DNA from 4 places in the Gordonia sp. PvP123 genome. Region 4 is predicted to be linked to each of the others. Evidence: predicted binding sites of a transcription regulator. Region 4 holds the regulator's gene; each other region holds the start of a gene.

Region 1 (7,508 bases), on a different contig from region 4:
GATCCAGGTCGATCTGCGTGGCGAAGTCGGTGCCGCCCTTGTTGATCGCGCTCGGTGCACCCTGCCCGTCGACGAATCGGTCGACCGCGGCGTCGAGGATCGACCCGGCGGTGTCGAGCAACCGGGGCAGGTCGAGAGAGGTGTCGGACGAGCTCATCAGACCCCGGCGACCGCGGTCAGCGCCTCCGGCAACGTGAAGCGGCCCGCGTAGAGCGCCTTGCCGACGATGGCGCCCTCGACACCCTGTCCGGTGAGGCCGGCGATCGCGACCAGATCCTCGATGGCCGAGACTCCGCCCGAGGCCACGATCGGGGCGTCGGTGGCCGCCGCGACCTCGGCGAGCAGGTCGAGGTTCGGACCCTGCAGGGTGCCGTCCTTCGACACGTCGGTGACCACGTAGCGGGCGCATCCGTCGCGATTGAGCCGCTCGAGGACCTCCCACAGATCGCCACCGTCGGTCACCCAGCCACGACCGCGAAGGCGGTAGGAGTCACCGTCACGGATCACGTCGAGACCGACCGCGATGCGGTCGCCGTGTTCGGCGATCGCGCGGGCACACCATTCCGGGTTCTCCAGCGCGGCGGTGCCGAGGTTCACGCGGGTGCAGCCGGTCGCGAGGGCGGCCGCCAGCGAATCGTCGTCGCGTATTCCGCCGGACAGCTCGACCTTCACGTCGAGTTCGCCGACGACGCCGGCCAGCAGGTCGCGGTTGTCGCCTCGGCCGAAGGCCGCGTCGAGGTCGACGAGGTGGATCCACTCCGCGCCGTCCCGCTGCCACGCCAGCGCGGCATCGCGCGGCGAGCCGTAGGAGGTCTCGGTGCCGGCCGCGCCCTGGACGAGGCGGACCGCCTGCCCGTCGGCGACGTCGACGGCGGGAAGGAGTTCGAGGGTGCTACCCATGGGTGAATCTGTCCTGTCTGTTCTGGATCGAGCGATTCGGCTGTCGGGACGTGCTCGGGTGTCGGGTCAGGCCGGGTGGTGACCGTCGCGCGCCGCGATCAGGTCCGCCCGGGCGCGGTCGACCATGCGGTTGGCAACGGTACCGATTGCGGCGATCATCGCCGCCACCGCCACCAGCGCGGCGACGAGTCCGGCGACCGGCGACCAGCGCGCACAGAGCGCGATGATCGGGACGGAGACGATCAGGACCAGCACACCCGCACCGAGAGCGTAGAAGGCGAGTTTCGCGATCGAGAAACCGGCGGGCGCCGATGCGGCGTCGGTCGGCCCGGACTCGATCGGTGAGCCGCGGTGTCCGTCGCCGTGCCCGGGGTCGTCGTCCGGGCGCGGCGTGCCGCCGGTCACGAGAGTCCCCGAACCCAGTTCTCCAGCAGGTGGGCGCCGGCGTCACCGGATTTCTCGGGGTGGAACTGGGTGGCCGACAGCGGCCCGTTCTCGACCGCGGCGAGGAAGCGCCCGCCGTGTTCGGCCCAGGTCAGTCTGGGTGCACGCAGCCGGGAGCCGTCGCTGTCCATCTCCCACGCCTGTGCGGCGTAGGAGTGCACGAAGTAGAAGCGGGTGTCGGCGTCGAGCCCGTCGAACAGGACCGACCCCTCGGGCGCGTCGACCGTGTTCCACCCCATGTGCGGCAACACCGGCGCGGGCAGCTGCGTCACGCTGCCCGGCCACTCCCCGCACCCGTCCGCCTCGACGCCGAACTCGACGCCGCGTTCGAAGAGGATCTGCATGCCGACGCAGATGCCCAGGACCGGCCGGCCCCCGGCGAGCCGGCGACCGACGATCCGGTCGCCCTTCACGGCGCGCAGACCTTCCATGCAGGCGGCGAAGGCGCCGACGCCGGGCACGACGAGGCCGGTGGCGTTCAGGGCGGTGTCGAAGTCGGAGGTGACGGTCACTTGTGCCCCGGTGCGTTCCAGCGCGCGCTGCGCCGACCGCAGGTTGCCCGACCCGTAGTCGAGGATGGTGACATCGACGGCGCTCACAGCGCACCCTTCGTCGAGGGCACACCCGTGACGCGCGCGTCGTATTCGGTGGCGGCGCGCAGCGCACGGGCCACGGCCTTGAACTCGGCTTCGGTGATGTGGTGCTGGTCGCGGCCGTAGAGCACACGGACGTGCAGGGCGATCCGAGCGTTGAGAGCGATCGATTCGAAGACGTGCCGGTTGATGACCGTCGAATACGGCACGCCGGGGTAGCCGCCGATCACCGCGGTCAGCATGTGCTCGGGCTCCCCGGTGTGCACGCAGTACGGACGGCCGGAGACGTCGACCACCGCCTGGGCGAGGGTCTCGTCCATCGGAATCCACGAGTCGCCGAAGCGGCGGATGCCCTTCTTGTCGCCCAGCGCCTGACCCAGCGCCTGGCCGAGCACGATCGCGGTGTCCTCGATGGTGTGGTGGCCTTCGACCTCGACGTCGCCCTTCGCCTCGACGGTCAGGTCGAAGCTGCCGTGCTGACCGAACGCGGTGAGCATGTGGTCGAAGAACGCGATGCCCGTCGAGATGTTCGTCACGCCGGTGCCGTCGAGGTTCAGTTCGACGGCGATCGACGACTCCCGGGTGGTCCGTTCGACCTTCGCGATGCGGGGTGCCCGGCTCTCGGATGCGGGGTTGGTCACTGGGTGTTCTCCAGATCTGTGGTGGCAAGGGTGCGGCTGACGTCGAGGAAGGCGTCGTTCTCGTGGGCGAGTCCGACGGTCACCCGCAGGTGGCCGGCGATCCCGACGTCGCGGATGAGGACGCCCTGGTCGAGGTAACGCTGCCACGACGCCGCTGCATCCCGGAAACCGCCGAACAGCACGAAGTTCGAGTCGGAGTCGACGACGCGGTACCCGGCCTCGGTGAGCGCCGCGACCACACGGTCACGTTCGGCGATGATCGCCGCGACACCGGCGAGGGTGTCGTCGCTGTGCCGAAGGGCCGCGCGCGCCGCCGCCTGGGTCAGCACGGACAGGTGGTACGGCAGCCGGACGAGCTGGATCGCGTCGACGACGGCCGGTGCCGCCGCGAGATACCCGAGGCGCCCGCCGGCGAAGGCGAACGCCTTGCTCATGGTGCGGCTGACGACGACCTTCGCCGGGAACTCGTCGATGAGCTCGACAGCGCTCGGCGCCGCGGAGAACTCCGCGTACGCCTCGTCGACGATCACGATGCCCGGTGCGGCCTCGACGATCCGGCGGAGATCGGCAAGCGGGATGGAACCGCCGGTCGGGTTGTTGGGCGAGGTCACGAAGACGACGTCGGGTTCGCGGTTGGCGACTTCGGCGACCGCGTACTCGGTGTCGAGGGAGAAGTCGCCTGCGCGCGCGGCGACCAGCCAGGTGGTGTCCGTGCCGTCGGCGATGATCGGGTGCATCGAGTACGACGGGACGAAGCCCAGCGCGCTGCGGCCCGGTCCGCCGAAGGCCTGCAGCAGCTGCTGCAGGACCTCGTTCGAACCGTTTGCCGCCCAGAGGTTCTCGACGCCCAGCCGGACACCGGTGGCCCGGGTCAGGTAAGCGGCGAGGTCGGTACGCAGGGCGACGGCATCGCGGTCGGGATAGCGGTGCAGCTCGGCGGCCGCCTCGCGCACCGACGCGGTGACGTCGTCGATCAGGGCCGCTGACGGCGCGAGCGGGTTCTCGTTGGTGTTCAGGATCACCGGAACCTTGAGTTGCGGTGCGCCGTAGGCACTCTTGCCGCGGAGGTTGGCGCGCAGCGGCAGATCGTCGACGGTGATCGAGCCACCCGGCACGACTGCACCCACCACCGCATCGGACGCGGTCACCGGGCGGCACTCTTCACGAAGCGCTGCTTGACCGCGTCGCCGTGACCGGGCAGGTCCTCGGCATCGGCCAGGGTCACCACCTTGTCGGCGACCTCACGCAGCGCGGCTTCGTCGTAGTCGATGACGTGGACGCCCTTGAGGAACGTCTGCACCGAGAGACCCGAGGCGAAGCGCGCCGAACCCGACGTCGGCAGAACATGATTGGAGCCGGCGCAGTAGTCACCGAGACTCACCGGGGCATACGGGCCGACGAAGATCGCGCCCGCGTTGTGCACGCGGTCGGCGACCGCGGCGGCATCGCGCGTCTGGATCTCGAGGTGTTCGGCCGCATAGGCGTCCACGACCGCGAGCCCGGCGTCGAGGTCGTCGACGAGAACGACGCCCGACTGCTCCCCCGACAGCGCGGTGAGTACACGCTCGCGGTGCTTGGTGGCCGCGACCTGGGTGTCGAGCGCGGCGTCGACGGCATCGGCGAGTTCGGCGCTGTCGGTGACGAGCACCGAGGCCGCCAGCACGTCGTGTTCGGCCTGGCTGATGAGGTCCGAGGCGAGGATGCCGGGATCGGCCGAGTCGTCGGCGAGGATCGCGATCTCGGTCGGTCCGGCTTCGGAGTCGATGCCCACCACGCTGCGGCAGAGCCGCTTGGCGGCGGTGACATAGATGTTGCCCGGGCCGGTGATGAGGTCGACCGGGTCGAGGACGGAGTTCGGCGCGTCGGCGGCCTCGGTGTCGTGACCGCCGTAGGCGAGCAGGGCCACCCCCTGGGCACCGCCGACGGCCCACACCTCGTCGACGTCGAGGAGCGCGCAGGCGGCGAGAATCGTCGGGTGCGGCCAGCCGCCGAAGTCCTTCTGCGGCGGCGACGCGACGACCAGCGAGCCGACCCCGGCCTCCTGGGCGGGCACGACGTTCATGATGACCGACGACGGGTACACCGCGTTGCCGCCGGGAACGTACAGACCGACGCGGCGGACCGGAATCCACTTCTCGCTCACGACGCCGCCGTCGACGACCTGCGTGCGCGTGGTCTCGCGACGCTGGTCGGCGTGGACCGTGCGCGCGCGCCGGATGGATTCGCGCAGCGCGTCGGCGATCTGCGGGTCGAGTTCGGCGAGGGCGTCGGCGATGACCTGGGCGGGCACCCGGACCGATGCGGGGCGGACGCCGTCGAACTTCTCGCCGAAGTCGAGTGCGGACTCGGTGCCGTTCTCGGCCACCGCATGCACCACCGGCGTCACCGTGTCGAGGACGGCATTGACATCGGTACCCCCGCGGGGCAGCGCACGACGCAACTCGGCGAGTGTCGGCGTGCTACCGCGCAGGTCAATTCGGGCGAGCATGATCTCTCCTGGTGGCTGCGGATTTACCCGACAAGGATACGTGTCGGATGCCAGTGGGTTTCTGGTGCGGGTGGTGCGACGGTTCTTCTACGGTGGACAACGGAATCGCCCACGACCGTGAGGACGCGAAAGAGTGCCAGTACTGCGGGTGCCGGGACATGCCGTTGCTCCGCGACTACACCGCCGAACACGAACGGGCCGTGAACCTCGGCGGCGACGCGGTGCGGGCGCTCGATGCCGACGACCGCGACACCGCCCGGCGGCTCGCGGACCGGCTCGTGATCGAACTGCGGTCACACTGGCGCGGCGAGGAAGACGGGTTGTTCGCCCAGTTACTCAACACCGACCGGGACCTCTTCGCCGGGTACATCGACCCGCTCATCGCCGAGCACCGGGAGCTCGATGCGTTCCTGACGTCGATGGACCTGTCCGATCCCGCCGACCGCGACCGGTTCCGACGCGAGGTCGACGGGCTGCACCGGCACATCGCGAAAGAGGAGGACGCACTGTTCCCCGCGTCGGTGACGACTCTCGACGGCGATCAGTGGGATGCCGCGATCGCCGCCTGGGAGCACGCGCATCCCGGGGAGAAGCTGCTCGACCACGGCGTGTAGGCGTCGGGAGGGTGCCCACACGCCTGCCTGAGCTGGGTCGCCGGGCTGACCAGATGGCGCCTACCACACGACACCGACAGTTCCCACCGCCCGCAGATTGCATCAATAGATCTGCGCGACAACATATCTCGAATCCTCCGCTGCCCGATTCTCGTGTACACTCGAACGTACATTCGCAGCAACGGCTCTCGGGGGAGGTGACCGTCATGGCCGACACCACACACGTCGACGACGATTCGGCTGCGCCCCGACCGCGTGCCGTCGAGCTGGTGGCCGAGCTGCATGCGATCCTCGACGAACTGCAGACCGTCAATCTGTCTCCGTGCACCGACGAAGAGTTGATCGAGGTCGCCGCCGCGACCGAACGCGCCATCGCCCGAACCACGTACGCCGGTGACCGGCAAGTCGCCGAAGTCGAGGGTCGTGACCTGCCACGCAAGACCGGGTACCGCACCCTCATCCAGTTCATGAACCACCGACTCCGCGTCACCAACCCGGTTCGGCGGCGCAAGCACCTCAACGCCACCGCCACGCTCACGTGCCTCAGCGGCGACCGCCTCGAACCGGAACACCCCACCCTGGCCGCAGCATTCGCCGCAGGAACGGTCGGGACCGCCCACGTCCAGGCCGCCCTCGATGTCCTCGACCAGATCCCCCACGCTGTCGACCACGATGTGACAGTCGCTGCGGAACGGCAGATGGCCGAGATCGCCGCCGATTACACACCCGCCGACATCACCCAACTCGGCGCGCGGCTCCTCGCTCACCTCGACCCCGACGGCACACTGTCCGACGACACCGACCAGAAACGACGCCGCGGCCTGTGGATCGGACGCCAACGAGCCGACGGCACCGCCACCATCTCCGGCACCCTCACTCCCGCACTCCACGCCCGACTCACGATGATGTTCGCCGTCTGGGGCACACCCGGACTCAACAACCCCGACGACCCCAACTCACCGTCCGGACCGGCCGGCACCGCCGACCCCGACGCCCTCGCGCCCGCAGCCGATCGTGACCAACGCACCCCCGCCCAGACAAATCACGACGCCCTCGACGCCGCGCTCACCGCTGGCTTGTCAGACGGGATTCTCGGAACGTCGCACCGCGGCCTGCCCGCCCATCTGATCATCAAAGCCGATCTGGGCGACCTGATCCGCGAAGCCGGGCTCGCCACCACCGCCACCGGCACCCTGCTGCCCATCCCCGACCTGGTCGCGATGGCCGGCGACTTTCAACCATGGTTGGCAGTATTCAAGGACGCCACCGCCGTCCCGCTGCACTTCGGACGCGGCAAACGCCTCGCCACCCGCGCACAACGCCTCGTCTCCTTCGCCCGCCCCGACGGTGAAGTCTGTTCCGCACCCGGCTGCGATCAACCCGCCACCCAGGTCGAACTCCATCACGCCCAGAAAGATTGGGCCAAGGGCGGTCTCACCGACATCGACGACCTCGCACCCGCCTGCCCACGGCACAACCGCATGGTCAGCGACCAACCCGGCCAATACACCACCCGAATCGAACGGTCCGGACCCGACGAAGGCCGCTGCCTCTGGCGGTTGAACGCCGAACCCGGCGCGCCACCCAACCCCGACCGCCTCAACCGCCGACCCGACATACCCCGGCGATTCGCCGAACATCTGAACACCGTGCGCGACGAGATCCACGGACCACCAACCCGGCCCGGCGATCAAGCACGCCCCGAGGCGCCACACTTCCACGACGTCCGCCGGTCATGGTTGAACATCAGCCACGTCATCGACGTCCGACCACCCCGACCCGGACCACCCCCACCCCGGCCCTCCCTCGTCGAAGCACACGTCGTGGA
Region 2 (7,508 bases), on a different contig from region 4:
TCTCCGCAGCACTCCCGTTCCAAGAATCTCGGTCGAACGTTGTTTCCGGCGTGTTCGCCGACGGGTCATACGGTACCGGAGGGCAGATGGCGGGGAATCAGGGCCGCATGACCGCGCTGACGTTGTCGTTCGGCTTGGTCAGGGGGTCCACCGTCCGGTCGCCGGCGGCGCTGGCCAGCATCTGTTCGAGGACGGCCTTGCCCATCGACGTCTCCTTGGGCAGCTCGATCGGGTACTTGCCGTCGAAGCAGGCCGCACACAGGGCCGACGCGGCCTGACCGGTCGAGTTGATCATCTCGTCGATGCTGATGTACCCGAGCGAGTCGGCGCCGATGGCCTGCCGGACACCCTCGACCATGCCGGCCTCGGACTCCATGCCGTTGGCGATGAGCTCCGCGGGCGACGCGAAGTCGATACCGTAGAAACACGGCCACCGGACCGGGCTCGACGCGATGCGAACATGCACCTCGGCGGCCCCGGCCTCCCGCAGCATCCGGATGAGCGCGCGCTGGGTGTTGCCCCGCACGATGGAGTCGTCGACGACGACGAGCTTCTTGCCGCGGATGACCTCGCGCAACGGGTTGAGCTTGAGGCGGATGCCGAGTTGGCGGATCGTCTGCGACGGCTGGATGAAGGTCCGGCCGACGTAGGCGTTCTTCATCAGTCCCTGGCCATAGGGGATGCCCGATTCCTGGGCGAAACCGACGGCCGCCGGCACGCCGGACTCCGGTACCGGGATCACCAGGTCACCCTTGGCGGGGTGCTCCTTGGCGAGGCGTCGACCGATCTCCACGCGGGTCGAGTGGACCGAGCGCCCGTGGATCACCGAGTCCGGGCGGGCGAGATAGACGTATTCGAAGACGCAGCCGCTGGGTGTGGGCTCGGCGAAGCGGGAGCTGCGGACCCCGTCGGCGTCGATCGCCAGCAGCTCACCCGGCTCGATGTCCCGGACGAACGACGCACCGACGATGTCGAGTGCGGCGGTCTCCGACGCGACGACCCAGCCGCGATCGAGACGGCCGAGCGACAGCGGACGCACCCCGTGCGGGTCGCGGGCGGCGTAGAGCGTGTGCTCGTCCATGAAGGTCAGGCAGAAGGCGCCCTTGAGCGTCGGCAGCAGTTCCATGGCAGCCTGCTCGATGGAGCTGTCGGCGGCGCCGTGCGCGAGCAGCGCACCCACGACATCGGAGTCCGACGTGGCCGCCGAGCTCTTGATCCCCTGCTCACGCGCACGAGCCGCGAGGTCCGCGGTGTTGACCAGATTGCCGTTGTGGCCCAGCGCGACGCCGGTGCCGGCGTCGGTGGTGCGGAAGATCGGCTGGGAATTCTCCCAGGTGGTCGACCCGGTCGTGGAGTACCGGCAGTGGCCGATCGCCACGTGGCCGCTCATCGCACCGAGGGTCTGCTCGTCGAAGACCTGGCTGACCAGTCCGAGGTCCTTGAAGACCACCACCTGACTGCCGTCGCCGACCGCGATACCAGCGGCCTCCTGGCCGCGATGCTGCAGGGCGTAGAGCCCGTAATAGCTCAGTTTGGCGACGTCCTCACCGGGCGCCCAGACCCCGAATACACCGCATTCCTCACGCGGTTCGTTCTCGGGTTCGTCCAGCGGAGCCGGGTTGACCGCGCCCGCGCCGCGAGCGGAGCACCCGCCCGCCGGCGTCGTGGGAGCGAGCAGGTTCATGTTGGCGATCGAATGATCAGGCATCGACTAGCTCCCTGGGGCTGCGGATCGGTCAGTCGAGTGGGCTGGGAGACATCACGGAGTTTACGGGTCCGTCGGCTCCCGATGCGAATCTTGCAGCAGTGTGGACCGGCGGGTCATTCCTCGACACCGGCGTCGAGTGACGGATCACACTCCGGCTCACCGGTCGCCCGACGCTCCGATCGGGACCAGTGGGAGCAGGTCGGCGACCAGGCCGGCGCGGTGTCCGGAGGCGTCGATGTCGCCCGCGGCGAGCGCGTCGTCGTAGGACAGGACGCCCGCGACGAGCAGCAGCCAGGTCCGCGGCGACATCTCGACGACGTTCGGCGGCGTCCCGCGGGTGTGGCGGGGACCCTCGATGCACTGCACCGCGACGAACGGGGGCACCCGGACCTCGACCGAGTTCCCGGGCGCCAGTTGTTCGAGCGTCCGGGCCGACTGTCGGACGGCGTCGGCGAGGGCGGCTCGTCCCGGCGGCGGCGCGGTCGGGTCGACGAGCCAGTCCGAGACGGCCAGCACTGCGGCTCGGACCTCTGCTGGATCCACTCTCCTGCGTGGCGGCACCCGGCCATTCTCCCAACAGGGTTCGGGGCGGCCCGGATCGGGCAGTATTGACCGCATGGGAGCCGAGGTGTCCAAGCAGCAGTTCACCGGCGAGGACCGGGTTCGTTTCCGGCGTCAGGTGGGGCGCGGGACGGAAGCGATCGCCCGGATGCTCGCCGACGGGTTGTTCACCGACCAGGGGCGTCCGCCGAAGCCGCTGCTCGGCATGGAGGTCGAGCTGAACCTCGTCGACGAGGACATGCGACCGGCGATGGCCAACGCCGCCGTCCTCGAGGCGATCGCCGATCCCGACTACCAGACCGAACTCGGTCAGTTCAACATCGAGATCAACGTCTCGCCGCGACCGTTCACCACCGACGACACGATCTCACTCGAACAGGCGCTCCGCACGTCGCTCAACCGGGCTGAACAGCGGGCCGCGCAGACCTCGAGCCACCTCGTGATGATCGGCATGCTCCCGACGCTGAGGTCCGAACACTTCGCCCATCACTGGATCTCGGCGAACCCACGGTACGACCTGCTGAACGAGCAGATCTTCGCCGCGCGGGGCGAGGACCTCGAGATCGACATCACCGGCGTACCGCTGACCGACGCCCACCACACCGAAAATCTGCGCACCTCGACCGACTCGATCCTGCCCGAGGCCGCCTGCACATCCCTCCAGCTGCACCTCCGGGTGGCGCCGGAAGACTTTGCCGCGCATTGGAATGCGGCACAGGCCATCGCCGGTGTGCAGGTCGCACTGGCCGGCAACTCGCCGTTCCTCGCCGAGACCGCGCTGTGGCACGAGAGCCGCATCCCGGTCTTCGAGCAGGCCACCGACACCCGGCCGCTGGAGCTGAAGAACCAAGGCGTGCGGCCTCGAGTGTGGTTCGGGGAGCGATGGATCAACACGATCTTCGACCTCTTCGAGGAGAACACCCGCTACTTCCCCGCCCTCCTCCCGGTCTCCACCGACACCGATCCGCTCGCCGAACTCGACGACGGACGCATCCCGACCCTCGACGAGCTGCGCCTGCACAACGGGACCGTGTACCGCTGGAACCGGCCGGTCTACGACATCCACGAGGGCCAGGCCCACCTCCGCGTCGAGAACCGCGTGCTGCCCGCCGGCCCGACGGTCGTCGACACGATGGCCAATGCCGCCTTCTACTACGGTGTCGTCCGCGGTCTCGTCGAGTCCGACCGCCCGCTGTGGTCGCGGATGTCGTTCAATGCCGCCGCCGAGAACCTGCAGTCCGGCGCACGCGCCGGGATGGAGTCCCAGTTGTACTGGCCCGACGTCGGCTGGGTCCGGCCCGACGAACTCGTTCTCCGCCGGCTCCTCGTGCTCGCCGAGGACGGACTGCGCCGGTTCGGGGTCTCCGACAAGGCCCGCAAGCGCTACCTCTCGGTCATCGAGGGCCGCTGCATCTCTCGTCAGACCGGGTCGGTCTGGCAACGCCAGGCCGTGGCGGCCCGCGAACGCGCGGGCGAGAGCCGGGCGCAGGCCTTGCAGGGAATGCTGCGCGACTACGTGACCCAGATGCACGAGGGCGAGCCGGTACACACCTGGGAGGTCTGAGACCCGGCCGTCGACCCGTGGCGACGGAGCTGCTTTAATGGAAACAATTTCCATTAAGGAGGCTCCGTTGAAGGTCCGTGCATCCATCCGTTCGTTGAAGAACCAGCCCGGCTCGCAGGTGGTCAAGCGCAAAGGACGCATCTACGTGATCAACAAGGGCAACCCCAGATTCAAGGCGCGCCAGGGTTGATGGCCGGCGCGGAGGGCGAGGTTCCGCTCGCCGCCGCGGGGACTTCCGCCCAGTCCGCGCGAGAAGGTTGTCACACCGGTCCCCGCGCATCAGCATGCTCGGCATGACCATCACCGAACGCTACGCCGACCCCGAAGCCACCCTCGACGTGGTCAGCGAGGTTCTCGGCGTTCAGTTGGCGCACCGTTCGGTCCGTCGGTTCCTGCCGGATCCCGTCGATGATGCCCGGCTCCACGCCATCGTCGCGGCGGCACAGTCGGCCCCGACATCGTCGAACCTGCAGGCGTGGAGCGTGATCGCGGTGCGAGATCCGGATCGCAAGCGCCGGTTGTCGGTGTTGGCCAACAACCAGGGGTTCATCGACGACGCGCCGCTGTTCCTGGTCTGGGTCGCCGACCTCGGCCGTGCCCGGCGCCTCGCTACGCGCCGGGCAGTGCCGCTCGATGCGACCGACTATCTGGAATCCACGATCATCGGGTTCGTCGACACCGCACTCGCCGCCCAGAACGCGGTCGTCGCCGCCGAATCACTGGGCCTCGGCACGGTGTTCGTCGGCGCAATCCGTAATCACCCCCTAGAGGTGGCCGACGAGCTGAGATTGCCCGACCATGCGATCGCAACCTTCGGGCTGGCGATCGGCCGACCCGACCCCACCGAGCCTGCGGGCGTCAAACCCCGCCTCCCCCAAGCCGCCGTTCTCCACCGCGAGACCTACGACGCCGCGGCCGCGGACTCGCACGTCGATGCCTACGACGGGACACTGACCGGATACAACAGCCGACATGGCCTCGACGGCGACTGGAGCACAAGGGTTCTCGCCCGGCTCGCCGGCGCAGAGTCGTTGCACGGTCGGGAGAACCTACGTGCCCAATTAGAAGCGCGCGGGCTGCCGTCGTGGTGACGATGCCCGGTTGACTGCAACGACGATGTTCGTTGTTCCGCTAGGTATATCTGTTGCCACCGACAAGCTCCCTTCACCATCACAAGAGACCATACAGATTGCTGGACAGCGCTTTTCGCGACCAGATGCGCCGAGATCGTGTACACTCGAACGTACATTCGCAGCAACGGCTCCCGGGGGAGGTGACCGTCATGGCCGACACGACACACGTCGACGACGATTCGGCGGCGCCGCAACCGCGTGCCGTCGAGCTGGTGGCCGAGCTGCATGCGATTCTCGACAAATTGCAGACTGTGGACCTGTCGCCGTGTACCGATGCCGAGTTGACTGACGTGGCAGCCGATACCGAACGTGCCATCGCACGCCTGATCGTTGCCGGTGACCGGCAGATCGATCAAGTCGAGGCCCGCGACCTCCCCCGCAAGACCGGCTGCCGCACGCTCATGCAGTTCATGACCCATCGACTGCGAGTGTCGAACCCGATGCGCCGGCGTAAGCAGATGGACGCCACCGCCACCCGCACCAGCCTCGGCGGTGAAATCTTGGAGCCCGAACACCCCTGCCTGGCTGAGGCATTCGCGCGAGGCGCCGTCGGCACCGCCCACGTCCAAGCCGCCCTCGACGTCCTCGACCGCATCCCAGGCACTATCGACCACGACATCAGAGTCGCCGCCGAGCGGCAGATGGCCGAGATCGCCATCGACCACACACCGGCCGACATCACCCAACTCGGCGCGCGGCTCCTCGCTCACCTCGACCCCGACGGCACCCTCACCGACGACACCGACCAGAAACGGCGCCGCAACCTGTGGATCGGACGCCAACGCGCCGACGGCACCGCCACCATCTCCGGCACCCTCACCCCCGAACTCGCCGCCCGGCTCACGATGATGTTCGCCATCTGGGGCAAACCCGGACTCAACAACCCCGACGACCCCAACTCACCGTCCGGACCGGCCGGCACCGCCGACCCCGACGCCCTGGCCCTCGCCGCCGACCGCGACCAACGCACCCCCGCCCAGACCAATCACGACGCCCTCGACGCCGCACTGGCCGCCGGTTTCGCCGACGGCACACTCGGCACGTCGCACCGCGGCCTGCCCGCCCAACTGATCATCAAAGCCGACCTGAATGATCTGATCCGTGAAGCCGGACTCGCCACCACCGCCACCGGCACCCTGATCCCCATCCCCGACCTGCTCGCGATGGGCGCCGACGTGCAGCCGTGGCTCGCGATCTTCAAAGATTCGACCGCCGTGCCACTGTACTTCGGGCGCGGGAAACGCTTGGCAACCCGCGAACAACGCCTCGTGTCCTTCGCCCGCCCCGACGGTGAAGTGTGCTCGGCACCCGGATGCGACCAGCCCGCCACCCACGTCGAACTCCACCACGCCCAGAAAGACTGGGCCAAAGGTGGTCTCACCGACATCGACGACCTCGCACCCGCCTGCCCCCGCCACAACCGCATGGTCGGCGACCAACCCGGGCAATACACCACCCGAATCGAACGGTCCGGACCCGACGAAGGCCGCTGCCTCTGGCGCTTGAATGCCGAGCCCGGCGCGCCACCCAACCCCGAACGCATCAACCGCCGACCCGACATACCCCGGCGATTCGCCGAACATCTGAACACAGTGCGCGACGAAATCCACGGACCACCAACCCGGTCCGGCGATCAACCACGCCCAGACCTGTCGCGCGCCGACGCCGTCGGCTATGGCGACAGCGGCCGGCGCCTCGAACTCGCCTACCGCGAATTGGTCCACCCGCGAACATTGCCGGAAGATCTCATCACCCGACCCCTTACTCCAGTCGAAGCAGAACTCGCACGCATACTCACCGACCACGTGTGATCGCAGCGCAACTCGACCGACTTTGCGCCGACGGCGAGTGGACGGCGCGATACGCCGTAACCAATGCGGCCCATCTGTGCGGGCCGCCCACGATGGTGCAGGCGGAAATCAAGGCCATCGACACCTCGCACAAGTTCGGATCACCCCGACCACCGTCGCCGATAGCGACTACTTCCGAGCGAACAACCCCCGGCCGGTCACGAGCGGGAGATCGAGTGCGGTGACCAGACCGGGCTTCGCATCGACAACCGCCGCAACAGAATTGACCAGTCGCATCGCGGTGACGATCATGCCGGACACGTTGTGGTCACCGTTCTCGCCGTGATGCCCGAACTCGACGGCCATCTCGGGTTCGCCGGAGATCTCGATGCGGTAGCACCCGTCCCCCGTGGTCGGAGACGGCCAGTCCGGGCACTGATCGGGGTGGGTGCGTGTGTAGTGTTCCAGCACAACGCGATCCACGCCGTCGACCTGGCCGACGACCTCGAAGCGCACCGCGGCCATCGTCCCCTTGGGGATCTCGACGGACACCGTGGAGTAGTCGCGATCGGCCTCCACCCGGTCGACACGTTCGACGAGCGGCTCGTCGAGCACGAGGTCGAGGCCGGCGGCGATCTGTCGAACGACACTCCCCCACCCCATCGACAGGATGCCCGGCGCGAAGATCAGCGGTGTCGTGTCCAGGGGCTGCCCGAAGCCGAACAGATCCCGCATGACCACCGGCTGGTAGT
Region 3 (7,508 bases), on a different contig from region 4:
CCCGCTGGGTCTGAAGCGCGGCATCGAGAAGGCCGTCGAGGCCGTCACCGAGTCGCTGCTGAAGAGCGCCAAGGAGGTCGAGACCAAGGAGCAGATCGCTGCCACCGCCGGTATCTCGGCAGGCGACCCCTCGATCGGCGAGCTCATCGCCGAGGCGATGGACAAGGTCGGCAAGGAAGGCGTCATCACGGTCGAGGAGTCCAACACCTTCGGCCTGCAGCTCGAGCTCACCGAGGGCATGCGCTTCGACAAGGGCTACATCTCGGGCTACTTCGTCACCGACGCCGACCGCCAGGAAGCCGTCCTCGACGACCCGTACATCCTGCTGGTCTCGGGCAAGGTCTCGACCATCAAGGACCTGCTGCCGCTGCTGGAGAAGGTCATCCAGGCCGGCAAGCCACTGCTGATCATCGCCGAGGACGTCGAGGGCGAAGCCCTGTCGACCCTCGTCGTCAACAAGCTCAAGGGCACCTTCAAGTCCGTCGCCGTCAAGGCCCCGGGCTTCGGTGACCGCCGCAAGGCCATGCTGGCCGACATCGCCATCCTCACCGGTGGCGAGGTCATCAGCGAAGAGGTCGGCCTCTCGCTCGAGGGTGCGGGCGTCGAGCTGCTCGGTACCGCACGCAAGGTCGTCGTGACCAAGGACGAGACCACCATCGTCGAGGGCTCGGGCGATCCCGACGCCATCGCCGGTCGCGTGGCCCAGATCCGCGGCGAGATCGAGAACAGCGACTCCGACTACGACCGTGAGAAGCTGCAGGAGCGTCTGGCCAAGCTGGCCGGCGGTGTTGCGGTCATCAAGGCGGGCGCGGCCACCGAGGTCGAGCTCAAGGAGCGCAAGCACCGCATCGAGGACGCCGTCCGCAACGCGAAGGCTGCTGTCGAAGAGGGCATCGTCGCCGGCGGTGGCGTGGCCCTGCTGCAGTCGGAGCCGGCCATCGACGCACTCTCGCTCGAGGGTGACGAGGCCACCGGCGCCAACATCGTCAAGGTCGCGCTGTCGGCTCCGGCCAAGCAGATCGCGATCAACGCCGGGCTCGAGCCGGGCGTCGTCGCCGACAAGGTCCTGAACTCGCCCACCGGCACCGGCCTCAACGCCGCCACCGGTGTGTACGAGGACCTCCTCAAGGCCGGCATCAACGACCCGGTGAAGGTCACCCGCTCGGCGCTGCAGAACGCAGCCTCGATCGCGGCTCTGTTCCTCACCACCGAGGCCGTCGTCGCCGACAAGCCCGAGAAGAACGCTGCCCCGGCCATGCCGGGCGGCGACGAGATGGGCGGGATGGGATTCTGACCTGACTCCGTCAGGGATGAGCTTCTGATCTCCTGATCAGATCCCCGCGTCTGCTCACGCAGCAACAACCGAAGGCCGGTCACCCGCACGGGTGGCCGGCCTTCGGCGTTGTGAAACGCGCTACGACGCAGAATCTGCCGCATAGTTGCAGCCATGACACGAAAGCGTGTGTTGTTCACCGCCAGGACTGTCGGTCACGTCATGTGGTGGGTGTTCGTTGTCGCCGCGCTGTTTGCAGGCGGAATCACCTGGTGGATGACGGAGTATGTCGCGGTCGACGCTTCTTTCGTAGGCAGGTCTTACGGTTGGACGATCTACACTCCCACCACCGTCGCAGGCTATGTCGATCTCATGAGGTCGTCTGGCCCGGAGTGGTGGCAGGATCCGGCCGTATACGCGCTCGCCGCATTCGTGGCGGTCGTGATCGCCGCTATCGTCGATGCGCTCGCAGCCCGTCGCCTCATCGCCGGCATCATCACGGTCGCAGCGCCTTTCGTAGCGCTGGGCCTCTTTGTGCTCGCAACCCCCGGCGCGGTCGATGAGGTCTACCCACACGGCACCGTTTCCCTCGTGTTGATTCTCATCGGTGTGGCGATCCGCGAGGTGTGGATGCGCGCCATCGCGCCCGGGGTGCGAGATGAGCCTCGGGGGTGAGCTTTCGGACAGGGGCGATGCGCCCCTGCTCGGTGCGCGACCTGGCCCGTTGGGCCGGTGCGATCAGATCGGCCGATAGGTTCCGTCGCGGTGCGAAGTGTTCAGCGGCGTCGACGTGCGTGTGGCCCTCCGAAGAAGAGGCGAACCCGGACGGAGTGCTGAATCGTATCCTCGTCAAGGAGGATGCTGCCTGTCACAAACATGTCACCGATGGAGACCGCCCCTGCGTCACCGGCTTGCTGCAAAACAGCTCGACGGATCGCGTCGCTGAGCTCCGGCCCTCTCAGGTCAGTTCGAAGCTCGACTCGGAAAATTTCCTCGTTACCCACCTGCACCACCACCCGACTGTTCATAAGAATAGACCTGTGTCTTCGAAACTGTTGACTCGCAGGGTGTTACACCACTTGTGGTCGTCCGGCCGAGTGAAGTATCGAGTGGGCGCGGCGTACTCGGCGGGCGCACCTGAATCGGGGTCAGCGGTAACGATGTCGAGGTCTGTGTGGGTCAGTAGGTCTGCGATGGTCTCCGCATTCGCACCGATGCCCGCCCAGTGGGCGTCAACGTCGGAGGCGATGCACCACGCGTGATCGGCTGGCCACACAAACGATGCCGGGTTGTGCCCCGTCTCTCGCACGCCCCAGCGTCCGAAGTCGGATAGCGGGCCGTGCAGGAGGTAGTAGGACCGGTTGGGGATGATCATTCGGGCGCTCCGGCGCATAACCGTTGAGGTATCAGGCCATCCCTCCCAGATTGCGAAGTAACAGTCGTCCGGAGTGCCGGTCGCAGAGTGCAACAACTCGCAGAGACGACCAACTTTGGCCTGATCCGTGGGATCGTCCGGACCCGCGGCGAAGTCTTGTCCGTCGGGGTCGGGCATGAACCGCAATCGCGCGTAGGCCTCGAACCCTGGAGTGGCGAAAGCGGTCAAATCCTGCCACGGCTCCTGGGAGTTTACGATCCAGGCCGCTGCTCGAGGAGTTTCGCACGGTCGCAGTTCCACTGATCAATGACACCACAGTCGCGATCGGAAGTGCTTCGGCTCGTCAGCGCTGAGCGCTGCGTTCTGCTTACCCTGGAATCGGAGGGTCGCCACGCTGCCCGTGACGGTGATCAGCGTCCCACCCAGGCATCGCCGCCGGGGTGGTCCGGCCGAGTGACGGTCGGCAATTCTTGTCGGTGGTCGCACGTATGTTTGATCTATGGAGTTCGGGGGCGGCGCAGATATCTCGGGTGAGGAGTCCGGGGTCGAATCGTCGTTGCCTGCAGTGGTTGTCGACAACGAGTTGTCCGCCACCGAGCTCGTCGATGTGATCACCCACTGCGCGTCGATCACCTCCGCAGCGTCGTATCGGCTCCTGACCGCGGCGAGTCTGCTGCACGAGGAGCGCGAACTCGACTACCACCTCCGCCGCACCGAACACCATGACGGACAGGTCTTCTCCGAAGACGACCTCCACCGCCGAGCCGCCGACGCCGCCGCCGGTATCGACCCCTACGCGCAGTTCGGTCCCGACGGGTTCGATCAGGCCACCGCCGAACTCGGTGCAGCCCTGATGATCACCGCGGCACAGGCCCGCGACCTCATCCGTACAGGTGACGTCCTGCGGTACCGGTTGATGCTGACCGGTAGCACCCTGGCGTGTGGCCGGATCGACCAGAAGCGGTTCGAGATCGCGGTCAAGCGCACCGACTTCGTGTCCGACGCCGACATGCAGGCCGTCGATGCCCATCTGGCCGAAGCGATTCTCGCGCGCCCACCGATGTCGACGACCCAGTTCACCACCATGGTCGATGCGATCGTCGCCACACACGCACCGGATGCGGTGCGCCGCCGCCGCGAACGCGCCGGCGACGACCGCCACATCACCATCGGACCCGACCGGTTCGGTCCGGGCCAGTCCCGCATCAGCGGCAGCCTGCCCGTCACCGACGCCGCCACCCTCGATGCCCAACTCAACGCGATGGCCGCCTCCGTGCACCCTCACGACCCACGCACCAAACGGCAACGACGCATCGACGCACTGCTCGCGTTGGCCGCACACCTCGACGTGCTGGCCTGCCGCTGCCCACACTGCGCACCTCCACCCGAACCGGTCGACCTCGACGACGACACCACCCCAACCGACGGCGCTGACACGACCGCGGCGTCGGCGGATTCGGCCACACCGTCGGCGGTCACCGGCCACGCCCCGGCACCGACCTTCCACATCGTGGTTAACCTGTCGACGCTGCTCGGCCTCGATCAGGACCCGGGGTTCCTCGACGGCCACGGGCTGCTCGACGCCGACACCATGCGATCGCTGGTCGACGGTGCCCGCCGGTCCTTCATCACCGGTCAGCCGCAGCAGCCAGCCGAATCCCGCTACACCCCGAGTCGCAAACTCCAGACCCTGGTGCGGTGCGGAGAACTGTGCTGCACCTTTCCCGGGTGTACGCAACCGGTGTGGGAGGCAGACCTCGACCACACCATCCCGTTCGACCACCACACACCCACCACTGGTGGTGCCACCACACAACGGAACCTCAAGCCGCTGTGTCGTTTCCATCACCGGATCAAGACGTTCGGGATGTGGCGGGACTACCAGGACGAGTACTGCACCGCATGGTTCCGATCCCCCACCGGACACACCTTCGTCGGCAACGCCTTCAACGGCCGCGATCTGTTCGGTTACCTCGTCCCCAGGCAACCACCGGACCACCCGGCCCGCAGCCACCTCGCCGAACAGCGAGACACCCGCACCACCACCCGCCGTCGTGAACTCGACGCGTGGGACACCGCCAACCCACCACCCTTCTGAACACCTGTGAAGCAGGGTGGGTGAGTCGACGATTCAGTAGCCCCGGCCGCTGGACAGGCGCTCGGCGCCGTGGGGAACGATTTCCGTCACGGCGATGTTGAGACGGCCATGAGTGCTCCCATCACCGTCGACATCTGGTCCGACATCGCCTGCCCGTGGTGCTACATCGGCAAGCGCAAGTTCGAGGCGGGTCTCGCCGAGTTCGCCGGGCGTGACCACGTCGAGGTGACGTATCACAGCTTCGAGCTCGCGCCCGACACGCCGGTCGACTTCGACGGGTCCGAGGTGGACTTCCTGGTCCGGCACAAGGGGATGCCTGCCCAGCAGGTCGAGGGCATGCTCGAGCAGGTGACCGGGATCGCCGCCGAGGTGGGTCTCGACTACGACTTCGACAGCCTCCAGCACACCAAGACCCTGAAGGCGCATGAGGCGCTGCACTTCGCGAAAGAGCGTGGCCGACAACTCGATCTGGTGGAGCGGTTGTTCAAGGCCTACTTCGAGGAGGGTCGTCACGTCGGCCGTCCCGACGAACTCGCTGATCTGGCCGCGGATATCGGCCTCGATCGCGACGAGGTCATCGCAGCGCTGGACTCGGGCGCTTACGCGCCGGCCGTCGCGGCCGACATCGACCAGGCGCGCGCGTACGGAATCAGCGGAGTGCCCTTCTTCGTGATCAACGGCAAGTACGGAGTCTCCGGGGCGCAGGCGCCGGAGATCTTCACGCAAGCTCTCGACAAGGTACGCGCCGAGGCGGGCGATCGTGTCTGAACCGCTCGTGCCTTTCGAGATGGTCGGGGACGCTGACGCGGCCGTCTGCGTCGATGGTGTGTGCGCGCTGCCGGAGGCCGCAACCGAACCGTCGGAGCCTGTGCTGGAGTGAGTCTCGGAATCGTCGACGTCATCACCCACTGCGCGTCGATCACCTCCGCCGCCTCCTACCGACTCCTCACTGCGGCAAGCCTGCTTCACGAGGAACGCGAGCTCGACTACCAGCTGCGCCGCACCGAGCACCGCGACGGGCGAGCCTCCTCGGCAGACGAACTGTATCGACGCGCGGCCGAGGCCGCCGCCGGGATCGACCCCTCCGTCGAGTACGGGCCCGATGGTGTCGACCAAGCCGCCGCCGAACTCGGTGCGGCACTGATGATTCCCGCCGCCGAAGCCCGTGACCTCATCCGCACCGGCGATGTCTTGCGCTACCGACTCATGTTGACCGGTAACACCCTCGCGTGCGGACGGATCGACCAGCGACGTTTCACCATCGCCATGAAACGCACCGACTACGTGCCCGACGCCGACAGCAGGTCGTCGATGCCCATCTCGCCGAGGCGATCCTGGCCCGCCCACCGATGTCGACAACCCAGTTCACCGCCCTGGTCGACGCCATCGTTGCGAGGCTTGCTCCCGACGCAGTGCGCCACCGCCGTGGACGCGCCGACGCCGACCGCAACGTCACCATCGGGCCCGACCGGTTCCACCCCGGCCAATCCCGCATCACCGGCACCCTCCCGGTCACCGACGCCGCCGAACTCAACGCGCAACTCAACGCGATGGCCGCCTCCGTACACCCCGACGACCCCCGCAACAAGCAACAACGACGCGCTGACGCGATGATCGCCCTCGCCGCCCACCTCGACACCCTGGCTTGCCGCTGCCCACGATGCGCACCCCAACCAGTAGCCGACCTCGACGACACCAACACCGAGTTGGACAGCGGCTCGCCAACAGTCGAAGCCGACGACCCCCTTGCGGAAGCACCCGAATCGGCCCCGGCACCCGAACCGGCCCAACCGACCGCCACCGGACCGCACCGGCCGGTGCCCATGTTCCACATCGTGGTGAACCTGTCGACGTTGCTCGGCCTCGACGACGACCCCGGCTTCCTCGACGGCCACGGACTGATCGACGCCGACAGCATGCGCTCGCTCCTCGTCGACGCGCAACGCTCCTTTGTCACCACCGGCCGTACCCGACCAGCCGGCCACGCCTCCGATCCCACTGCCGATGTCGGGTCCCGCTACGCCCCGAGCCGCAAACTCCACACGCTGGTGCGATGCGGCGAACTGTGCTGCACGTTCCCCGGATGCAACCAGCCGGTGTGGACCACCGATCTCGACCACACCATCCCGTTCGACCACGGCTCGCCGTCGACCGGTGGTGCCACCGCGCACCACAACCTCAAGCCGATGTGCCGGTTTCACCATCGGATCAAGACCTTCGGCATGTGGCGCGACTACCAGGACGACTACTTGACCGCCTGGTTCCAGTCCCCGACCGGACACACCTTCGTCGGCAACGCGTTCAACGGCCGCGATCTGTTCGGATACCTCGTCCCCGGGCGCCCACCCGATCATCCAGGCACGCAGCACGCTCGCTGGCCAGCGAACCGCCCGCACCACCACCCACCGTCGAGAGAGCGACGCGTGGAACGCCGCCAACCCACCGCCTTTCTGAACGGTGTGTGGGTAGCCCCCCCGGCACGTTGACGTGTGAGTGCCCGGTTGCAGTGGGTACACAAACGCCATGCAGACGTTCCTGCCCTACCCGGATTTCCGACGCTCCGCGGAGGTCCTCGACCCCGCGCGGCTCGGCAAGCAGCGGGTGGAGACGTTGCAGATCCTGCGGGCGCTCGAATTGTTCGACTACGGCTGGTCCAGCCATCCCGCGGTCACGATGTGGCGCGGGCACACCCCGGCGCTGGTCGCGTACGGGCTCGCGTTCGTCGATGTGTGGACCGGCGAAGGACGTGCGGACAGCACCGC
Region 4 (7,508 bases):
GTCGCCGGGAAGTGCCCCGTCTGCAGGCGCACCGGGTGTGTCGCGCCCGGACCTGCTCCGCGCACTCGACGACGTGGGCCTCGTCGACGCCGACCGGCTGCGGCGTCGCATCGACCGCCTCACGGCGCGTCCGGATGACGCGAAGTGGGAGCAGCTCGTCACCGACGTCGACAAGGCACGTGCACGACTCGACCGGCGGCGCGCGAGCGTGCCCATCCTGCGCTTCCCGGACGAACTCCCCGTCTCGGCGGCACGGGAGGAGATCGCCGAGGCGATCCGGGACCACCAGGTCGTGGTCATCGCGGGTGAGACCGGTTCGGGCAAGACCACGCAGCTGCCGAAGATCTGCCTCGAGCTCGGCCGGGGCATCCGCGGGTCGATCGGGCACACCCAGCCCCGGCGGATCGCCGCGAGCTCGGTCGCCAAACGCATCGCCGACGAGACCGACACCGAGCTCGGCGACGCGGTCGGCTACTCGGTCCGGTTCACCGACCGCTCCGGCGCCGACACCCTCGTCCGGGTCATGACCGACGGCATCCTGCTGCGCGAGATCGCCACCGACCCGATGCTGCGCCGCTACGACACCCTCATCATCGACGAGGCGCACGAGCGCAGCCTCAACATCGATTTCATCCTCGGATACCTACGCCGGTTGCTGCCGCGACGACCCGATCTCAAGGTCATCATCACCTCCGCGACGATCGAACCGGCCCGGTTCGCACGGCATTTCAGTACGCCGACGACATCGGTCCCGGTCATCGAGGTGTCGGGTCGCACCTATCCGGTCGAGATCCGTTACCGGCCGCTGAGCCTGCAGGAGCGCCCCGACGACGGCGACGATGCCGGCGGTGGCGAGCATGCCGACCTCGACCAGATCCAGGGCATCGACGCCGCCGTCGACGAACTGTGGGCCGGTGGCCGCGGCGACATCCTGGTGTTCCTGCCGACCGAACGCGACATCCGAGAGACCGCGGACGCGTTGCGCCGCCGCACCGGTGGCGGCAAGGGGCCCGGCGCCGAGATCGTGCCGCTCTACGCGCGGCTGTCGATCGCCGAACAGCAGAAGGTCTTCTCCCCGTCCGACGGACGCCGGATCGTGCTGGCGACCAACGTCGCCGAGACCTCGGTCACCGTGCCCGGCATCCGGTATGTCATCGACACCGGCACCGCCCGGATCAGCCGTTATTCCACCCGGACCAAGGTCAATCGCCTGCCCATCGAGCCGGTCTCCCAGGCCAGCGCCCGCCAGCGCGCAGGCCGATGCGGTCGCGTCGCGCCCGGTGTCTGCATCCGCCTCTACAGCGAGAACGACTTCGAATCCCGGCCGGCGTTCACCGACCCCGAGATCCTGCGCACCAACCTGGCCGCCGTCATCCTGCAGATGACCTCCCTCAAGCTCGGCGAGATCGCCGACTTCCCGTTCGTCCAGCCGCCCGACGACCGCGCGATCCGCGACGGTATGGGCGTTCTCACCGAACTCGGCGCCATCACCGTCCCACGCGAGGGCGGCCCGCCTCGGCTCACCCCGACCGGCCGGTCGATGTCGCGGATTCCGGTCGATCCGCGGGTCGCCCGAATGCTCATCGCCGGACACGAGCTCGGCTGTCTCGACCACCTTCTCGTCATCGCCGCCGCGATGTCGCTCCCCGATCCTCGGGAACGGCCGGCCGAGCACCGGGAGGCCGCCGACGCCCAACACCGGCGCTTCGTCGTCCCACAGTCGGACTTCCTGTCCTACGTGGAGCTGTGGCGATACCTCGGCGAACAACGCAAGGAGTTGTCCGGCAGCCGCTTTCGGCGCATGTGCGAGCGGGAGTACCTACACTTCCTTCGCATCCGGGAGTGGCAGGACCTCCATCGACAGCTGACCGAGATCGTCAAGGACCTCGACTGGTCGGTCGCGCCCACCGAACTCGACGCCGATGCCGTCCACCGGGCCATCCTGTCGGGTCTGCTGAGCAACATCGCCGCCCGCAACACCGAGGGCCGCGAGTTCACCGGTGCGCGCAACACCACACTGCTGATCTTCCCCGCCTCTCCGCTCGCCAAGAAGCCACCCGCCTTCATCATGGCGGCCGAAATCCTCGAGACGTCCCGACTCTTCGCCCACACCGTCGCCGGGATCGATCCGCTGTGGGCCGAGAAACTCGCCGGGGATCTCGTCAAGCGCACCCACAGCGAACCGCATTGGTCCGCCAGACGCGGGGCCGCGATGGCCTACGAACGCGTGACGCTCTACGGGGTCCCGCTCGTTGCCCGTCGGCGCGTCGACTACGGCCCCATCGACCCGGTGGTCTCGCGGGAGCTGTTCATCCGGCACGCTCTCGTCGAGGGCGACTGGCGGACGCAGCACGCCTTCTTCGACCGCAATCGCAAGCTTCTCGAGGCCGCCTCGGACGTCGAGAACCGCACGCGCACCCGGGGTCTGGTGATCACCGAGGACCAGCTCTTCGAGTTCTACGACCAGCGGCTACCGGCCGACGTCACCTCCGCGCGGCACTTCGACTCATGGTGGAAGAAGGCCCGCCGGGCCGAACCGGATCTGCTGGATCTGCGTCCCGAGGACGTCACCGGCGGCACCGACGTCGCGCCGACGGACTACCCCGGCGCCTGGCAGCAGGGCGACACCCGACTCGAACTGCGCTACCGCTTCGAACCCGGCGCGCCCGACGACGGGGTCACGGTCGTGATCCCGCAGGCATTGCTCCCCCATGTGCGTCCGGCCGGATTCGACTGGTCGGTCCCCGGCATGCGCGCCGAACTGGCCACCGCACTGGTCAAGTCCCTGCCGAAGCAACTCCGCAAGAGCATGTCCCCCGCGCAACGATTCGCCGACCTCGCCCTCGGCCGACTCACCCCCCGCAAGGAGCCGCTGGCCGCCGGACTGGCGCGCGAGCTGTCGGCGATCACCAAGATGAGGGTCACCGCAGCCGATTTCGACGTCGAACGGGTGCCGGCTCACCTCCGGATGCACTTCGCGGTCGCCGACGATGCCGGACGGATCATCGCCCGCGCGGACTCGTTGTCCGAGCTCCAGCAGAAGGGTGTGCCCGCGGCGCCGCGAACGGTGTCACGCACGCTGTACCGGGCCTGGACCGCCGACGGGATCGGCACGCTCCCCGAACAGACGACGGTCGACGTCGCCGAGCAGCGGCTGACCCGCTACCCGACGATCGACGCGGTCGCCGATGACAAGGGCCGCCCGCGTGGCGTGATCGTCGTGGACGCGTCCTCCCCCTACGCCCGCGAGCGTCTCCGTCGTCGAGGGCTCGTCGCCCTGCTCGAACTGGCGATTCCCCCGCTGTCCAAACGCCTCGCCGGCTCACTCGATCCGGCCGAACGACTCGCCCTGAGCCTGAGTCCCTATGCGGACATCGAGGCACTGCTCGCCGACTGCACTCGACGGGCCATCCGGGACGCGACCATCGGTGTCGCCGACGCCGAGCTGGCGGCAGTCCGCTCGCCACAGTCCTTTTCGGCCTTCCTTGAGCGGATCAGGCCGCGCGTCGCCGAGGCCGCCCCGGACTATTTCTCGCTCGCCGTCGCGGCGCTCGAACGGCTGGCGCCGGTCCGCGCGGCGATCGACCGGCACGCCGGATCGCTGGCTGCCGACGACGTCGCCGAGCAGATCGACCATCTCGTGTTCGACGGCTTCGTGGCAGCCACCGCACGGCGGCATCTGGAGAACCTGCCGCGGTACCTCGACGGTGCGCGGGCACGTCTCGAGGCGCTGCCCGCGTCCGCCGCGCGCGACAAGGCCGGCGTCGCGGTCGTCGATCGCGTCGTCGAGCGGTGGGCCCAACGGCTCGAACAGGTCCCTGAGCACCGACGGGCGATCGTCGACGACGAGGCGCAGTGGCTCGTCGAGGAACTACGGGTCGGGTTGTTCGCCGAGCGTCTCGGTACCGCGTTCCCCGTGTCGGAGAAGCGCGTCCTACGAGCTCTGGACCGACTCGGCTGAGACGGGATCGGTGGTGGCGGTCTCGACACGTCCGCCACCGGACGCCGACGACTTCAGATCGTCGATCTCGCGCTGGAAGTCCTCCACCGAGTCGAACGACCGGTACACCGACGCGAACCGCAGGTACGCCACCTCGTCGAGATCACGCAGCGGACCCAGGATCGCGAGACCGACTTCGTTGCTGGGGATCTCGGCCGATCCGCTCGCGCGCACCGTGTCCTCGACCTGCTGGGCGAGTTGCGCGAGTGCGTCCTCGGCGACGTGCCGGCCCTGACAGGCACGACGCACACCGCGCATGACCTTCTCGCGACTGAACGGCTCGGTGACCCCGTTGCGTTTGACCACGGCGAGCACGGCGCTCTCCACCGTGGAGAATCGGCGCCCGCACTCCACACACGAGCGACGCCGTCGGATGGCCTGCCCTTCATCTGCGACACGCGAGTCGATGACCTTGGTGTCGTCGTTCTTGCAGAAGGGGCAGCGCATCGTGTCCTCACGCAGGTCGCGGGACGCTGGAACGCACCGAAACCGTGCGCCCCGCCGCTTCTCGGCCGGCCCCTGTGACATCGAGGATACCGCCCGGCCTCAGCGGTACCGGGGGGTGAGCAGGGGCTGACCCACCTGCAGCGCACTCGACGGCAGATCGTTCATCGCGACGATCTCGTCGATCACGATGTCGCGGGGCATCTCGGGCGCCACCCGGCCGGCGATCGTGCTGAGGGAATCCCCGGCGCGCACGTGGACGACCTCTGCGCTCACCGCGGCGGGCGTCATCGAGTCCGAATAGTTCTGACCGACGACACCGAACACCCACACGACGAACGCGAGGCCGACGCCGGCGAGGACCGCGACGGCGGTGCGGCGACGGCGACGGAACACCGCCGCATCCGGACCGACCGGCCCGCGGCCCCGGGCACCCACCGCGGAGCCGCAGTGCGTGCCGCCGACGCGTGGCGTCAGTGGCGACCCGCCCACCGGACGGTTGCCTGCCGGCCGGTTGTCGACGGGCCGAGAACCGTCGGTCAGCGGGGTCCGGGTCCGGATACGGTCGGCGCGGTCGGTGCGCGCCCGGACGGTGTCGGGACGCTCGGTACGGACGGGAGCGACGAGAGTGGCGGTGCGCATGGTGCCCTCCGGGTGTTCGGTGCGGGATCTTCGGGTGTTCGGGTGTCTGGCATCCGGTGTTCGAACTTCGATCAGATGTTCGATGCACTGATGTTCGAATTTGTAGCACGGCGCACCGACAAAGTCTCGCGACACATCGAACAAATGTTTGAGGTGGAGGTCGCACTCCGCTAGGCTCGGACGCGGCTGAACATCCCCACGGGCCATCTACCAGCACGTTCCGAAGACGAGAGGAACCGAACATGAGTGACACCGGCGATAGGCGCGGCCGAGCGCGGGGAGCCGACGACGAGGCCCCCATCGACGTCGCCGCCGCCGAGGCCTCACTCACCCCGCGCCAGCTCGGGGTCCTGGAAGTCATCCGCCGCTCGGTACGCGAGCGCGGTTACCCGCCGAGCATCCGCGAGATCGGCGACGAGGTCGGCCTGGCCTCGACATCGTCGGTCGCCCACCAGCTACGGACCCTCGAGCGCAAGGGTCTGCTCAAGCGGGATGCGAACCGGCCGCGTGCGGTCAACATCGCGCCGAGCGAATCGCCGTCGCCGGAGACCCCGCCGGCCGGCCGGCTGCCCGAGCCGACCTTCGTGCCGGTCCTCGGCCGGATCGCGGCCGGTGGCCCGATCCTGGCCGAGGAGGCGGTCGAGGACGTGTTCCCGCTTCCTCGCGAGCTGGTCGGCGAGGGCTCGCTCTTCTTGCTGCGCGTCGTGGGCGAGTCGATGATCGACGCCGCCATCTGCGACGGCGACTGGGTCGTCGTGCGGCAGCAGAACGTCGCCGACAACGGCGACATCGTCGCAGCGATGATCGACGGCGAGGCCACCGTGAAGACCTTCAAGCGTCAAGGCGCCAATGTGTGGCTGATGCCGCACAACGAGCTGTTCGATCCCATCCCGGGCAACGACGCCGTGATCCTCGGCAAGGTCGTCACCGTGATGCGGCGAGTCTGACCTCTCCCCCGACCGAACGGTCGAGCACCGCCGCGGCAGCTTCTCGCGCCGCGGCGGGGTCGGACGTGGCCAGCGCGGCGTCGGCGGCGGCGCGGCAGTCCTGCGCGGTCACCTCGCCGAGCCGAGCCCCCACCGCGGCGGCCGCGGCCGGCGCGCTGGACAGCGAGGTCACCCCGAGACCGACGAGCACGCAGGCGAGATTCGGATCGGCAGCCGCCTCACCGCACACCCCGACCGGCTTGCCCTGGCGGACACCCGCTGCGGCGACACCCGCGATCAGGCTGAGCACCGCGGGCTGCCACGGATCGGTCAATCCGGCGAGATCGGCCGACATCCGATCGGCCGCCATCGTGTACTGCGTCAGATCGTTGGTGCCGATCGACACGAAGTCCACCTCGGCGAGCACGGCCTCGGCCAGGATGGCGGCCGCGGGCACCTCGATCATGACCCCGGCGACCAGGCCCCGGCCGCGGACCTCCGCGGCGAAGGCGCGCGCCTCGGACGGCGAGGCGATCATCGGCGCCATGACCCACGGCGCGACGTCGGAACCCGACGCGGCGTGCGCGATCGCGTCGAGCTGGTGGGCTCGGATCTCGGGATGCGCCAGGGCGATTCGATCCCCACGGACACCGAGCGCGGGATTGGATTCGTCTGGGTGGGTCACGAACCTCAAGGGCTTGTCCGAGCCGGCGTCGAGGGTACGGATCACCACCTTCTGGCCGTCGAAGGCATCGAGTACCTCGCGGTAGATCGCCGCCTGCTCGTCGACCGATGGTTCGTCGGCGCGTTCGAGGAAGGCGAGTTCGGTGCGGAAGAGTCCGACGCCCTCGACCGGATGCCCGGCGGCGGCCCGCGCCGACGATCCGTCGGCGACATTGGCGAGCACCGAGACGGCGATGCCGTCGGCGGTCTGCCCCGGACCCGTCCACCCGGCGACGAGCTCGGCGTGCCGACGATCCTCCTCGACTCGCGCCCGCGCCGTCTGCGCATCGGGCTCCACCTCGACCCGGCCGGTCGTCCCATCGACGAGAATGGTTGTGCCGGGTGCGATCTCGGCGAGATCGGCCACGGCCACCACACACGGGATCCCCAGTTGCCGGGCGATGATCGCGGTGTGGCTGGTCGGCCCACCCAGCCGGGTGACGAGCGCGATCGTGGTCGTCGGGTCGAGGCCGGCGGTGTCGGCGGGCGCGAGGTCGTCGGCGAGCAGCACCGAGGGCACCTGCGGTGTCGGCACGCCCGGTTCGGGTAGACCGAGCAGTTCGGCGAGCACGCGGTCGCGAACATCGTTCAGATCGGTGACCCGCTCGGCCATCAACCCGCCGAGTTTGGTGAACACCGCCGCGAACTGATCGGTCGCGGCGACGGCAGCGGCCTCGGCCGTGGCGCCCTTGGTGATGAGCGCGCTCGCGGCCCCGATCCACCCCCGGTCCTCGGCGAGTCCCGCGGTCGCCGCGAGCACCTCCGCGGTCACC

The links. Region 4 encodes LexA, which represses DNA repair genes until DNA is damaged. Its sites were predicted from a motif close to CGAACANNTGTTCG; they were not measured.
Region 1: a site for LexA is predicted at 5,843-5,856, ahead of ABIC25_RS19540 (HNH endonuclease signature motif containing protein). Genes of this name have one in related genera too.
Region 2: a site for LexA is predicted at 5,072-5,085, ahead of ABIC25_RS07175 (HNH endonuclease signature motif containing protein). Genes of this name have one in related genera too.
Region 3: a site for LexA is predicted at 3,130-3,143, ahead of ABIC25_RS24525 (HNH endonuclease signature motif containing protein). Genes of this name have one in related genera too.

The regions. Positions count from the first base shown of each region.
Region 1 is NZ_JBEPPN010000010.1:58,919-66,426, forward strand. Features, by position in the region: gene ABIC25_RS19500 (inositol monophosphatase family protein) at 1-157, opposite strand, end outside; gene priA (bifunctional 1-(5-phosphoribosyl)-5-((5-phosphoribosylamino)methylideneamino)imidazole-4-carboxamide isomerase/phosphoribosylanthranilate isomerase PriA) at 157-900, opposite strand; gene ABIC25_RS19510 (hypothetical protein) at 967-1,305, opposite strand; gene hisH (imidazole glycerol phosphate synthase subunit HisH) at 1,302-1,943, opposite strand; gene hisB (imidazoleglycerol-phosphate dehydratase HisB) at 1,940-2,578, opposite strand; gene ABIC25_RS19525 (histidinol-phosphate transaminase) at 2,575-3,726, opposite strand; gene hisD (histidinol dehydrogenase) at 3,723-5,066, opposite strand; gene ABIC25_RS19535 (hemerythrin domain-containing protein) at 5,225-5,680, shown strand; gene ABIC25_RS19540 (HNH endonuclease signature motif containing protein) at 5,887-7,508, shown strand, end outside.
Region 2 is NZ_JBEPPN010000003.1:382,087-389,594, forward strand. Features, by position in the region: gene purM (phosphoribosylformylglycinamidine cyclo-ligase) at 1-1, opposite strand, end outside; gene purF (amidophosphoribosyltransferase) at 98-1,708, opposite strand; gene ABIC25_RS07155 (sterol carrier family protein) at 1,865-2,269, opposite strand; gene ABIC25_RS07160 (glutamate-cysteine ligase family protein) at 2,325-3,833, shown strand; gene ykgO (type B 50S ribosomal protein L36) at 3,901-4,023, shown strand; gene ABIC25_RS07170 (NADPH-dependent oxidoreductase) at 4,127-4,924, shown strand; gene ABIC25_RS07175 (HNH endonuclease signature motif containing protein) at 5,116-6,777, shown strand; gene ABIC25_RS07180 (NAD(P)H-dependent amine dehydrogenase family protein) at 6,946-7,508, opposite strand, start outside.
Region 3 is NZ_JBEPPN010000021.1:13,574-21,081, forward strand. Features, by position in the region: gene groL (chaperonin GroEL) at 1-1,294, shown strand, start outside; gene ABIC25_RS24520 (hypothetical protein) at 1,448-1,948, shown strand; gene ABIC25_RS24525 (HNH endonuclease signature motif containing protein) at 3,148-4,746, shown strand; gene ABIC25_RS24530 (DsbA family oxidoreductase) at 4,855-5,514, shown strand; partial or broken gene ABIC25_RS24535 (HNH endonuclease signature motif containing protein) at 5,890-7,232, shown strand; gene ABIC25_RS24540 (MSMEG_6728 family protein) at 7,270-7,508, shown strand, end outside.
Region 4 is NZ_JBEPPN010000001.1:339,586-347,093, forward strand. Features, by position in the region: gene hrpA (ATP-dependent RNA helicase HrpA) at 1-3,961, shown strand, start outside; gene nrdR (transcriptional regulator NrdR) at 3,935-4,447, opposite strand; gene ABIC25_RS01545 (LysM peptidoglycan-binding domain-containing protein) at 4,547-5,086, opposite strand; gene lexA (transcriptional repressor LexA) at 5,329-6,033, shown strand; gene ABIC25_RS01555 (phosphoenolpyruvate--protein phosphotransferase) at 6,011-7,508, opposite strand, start outside.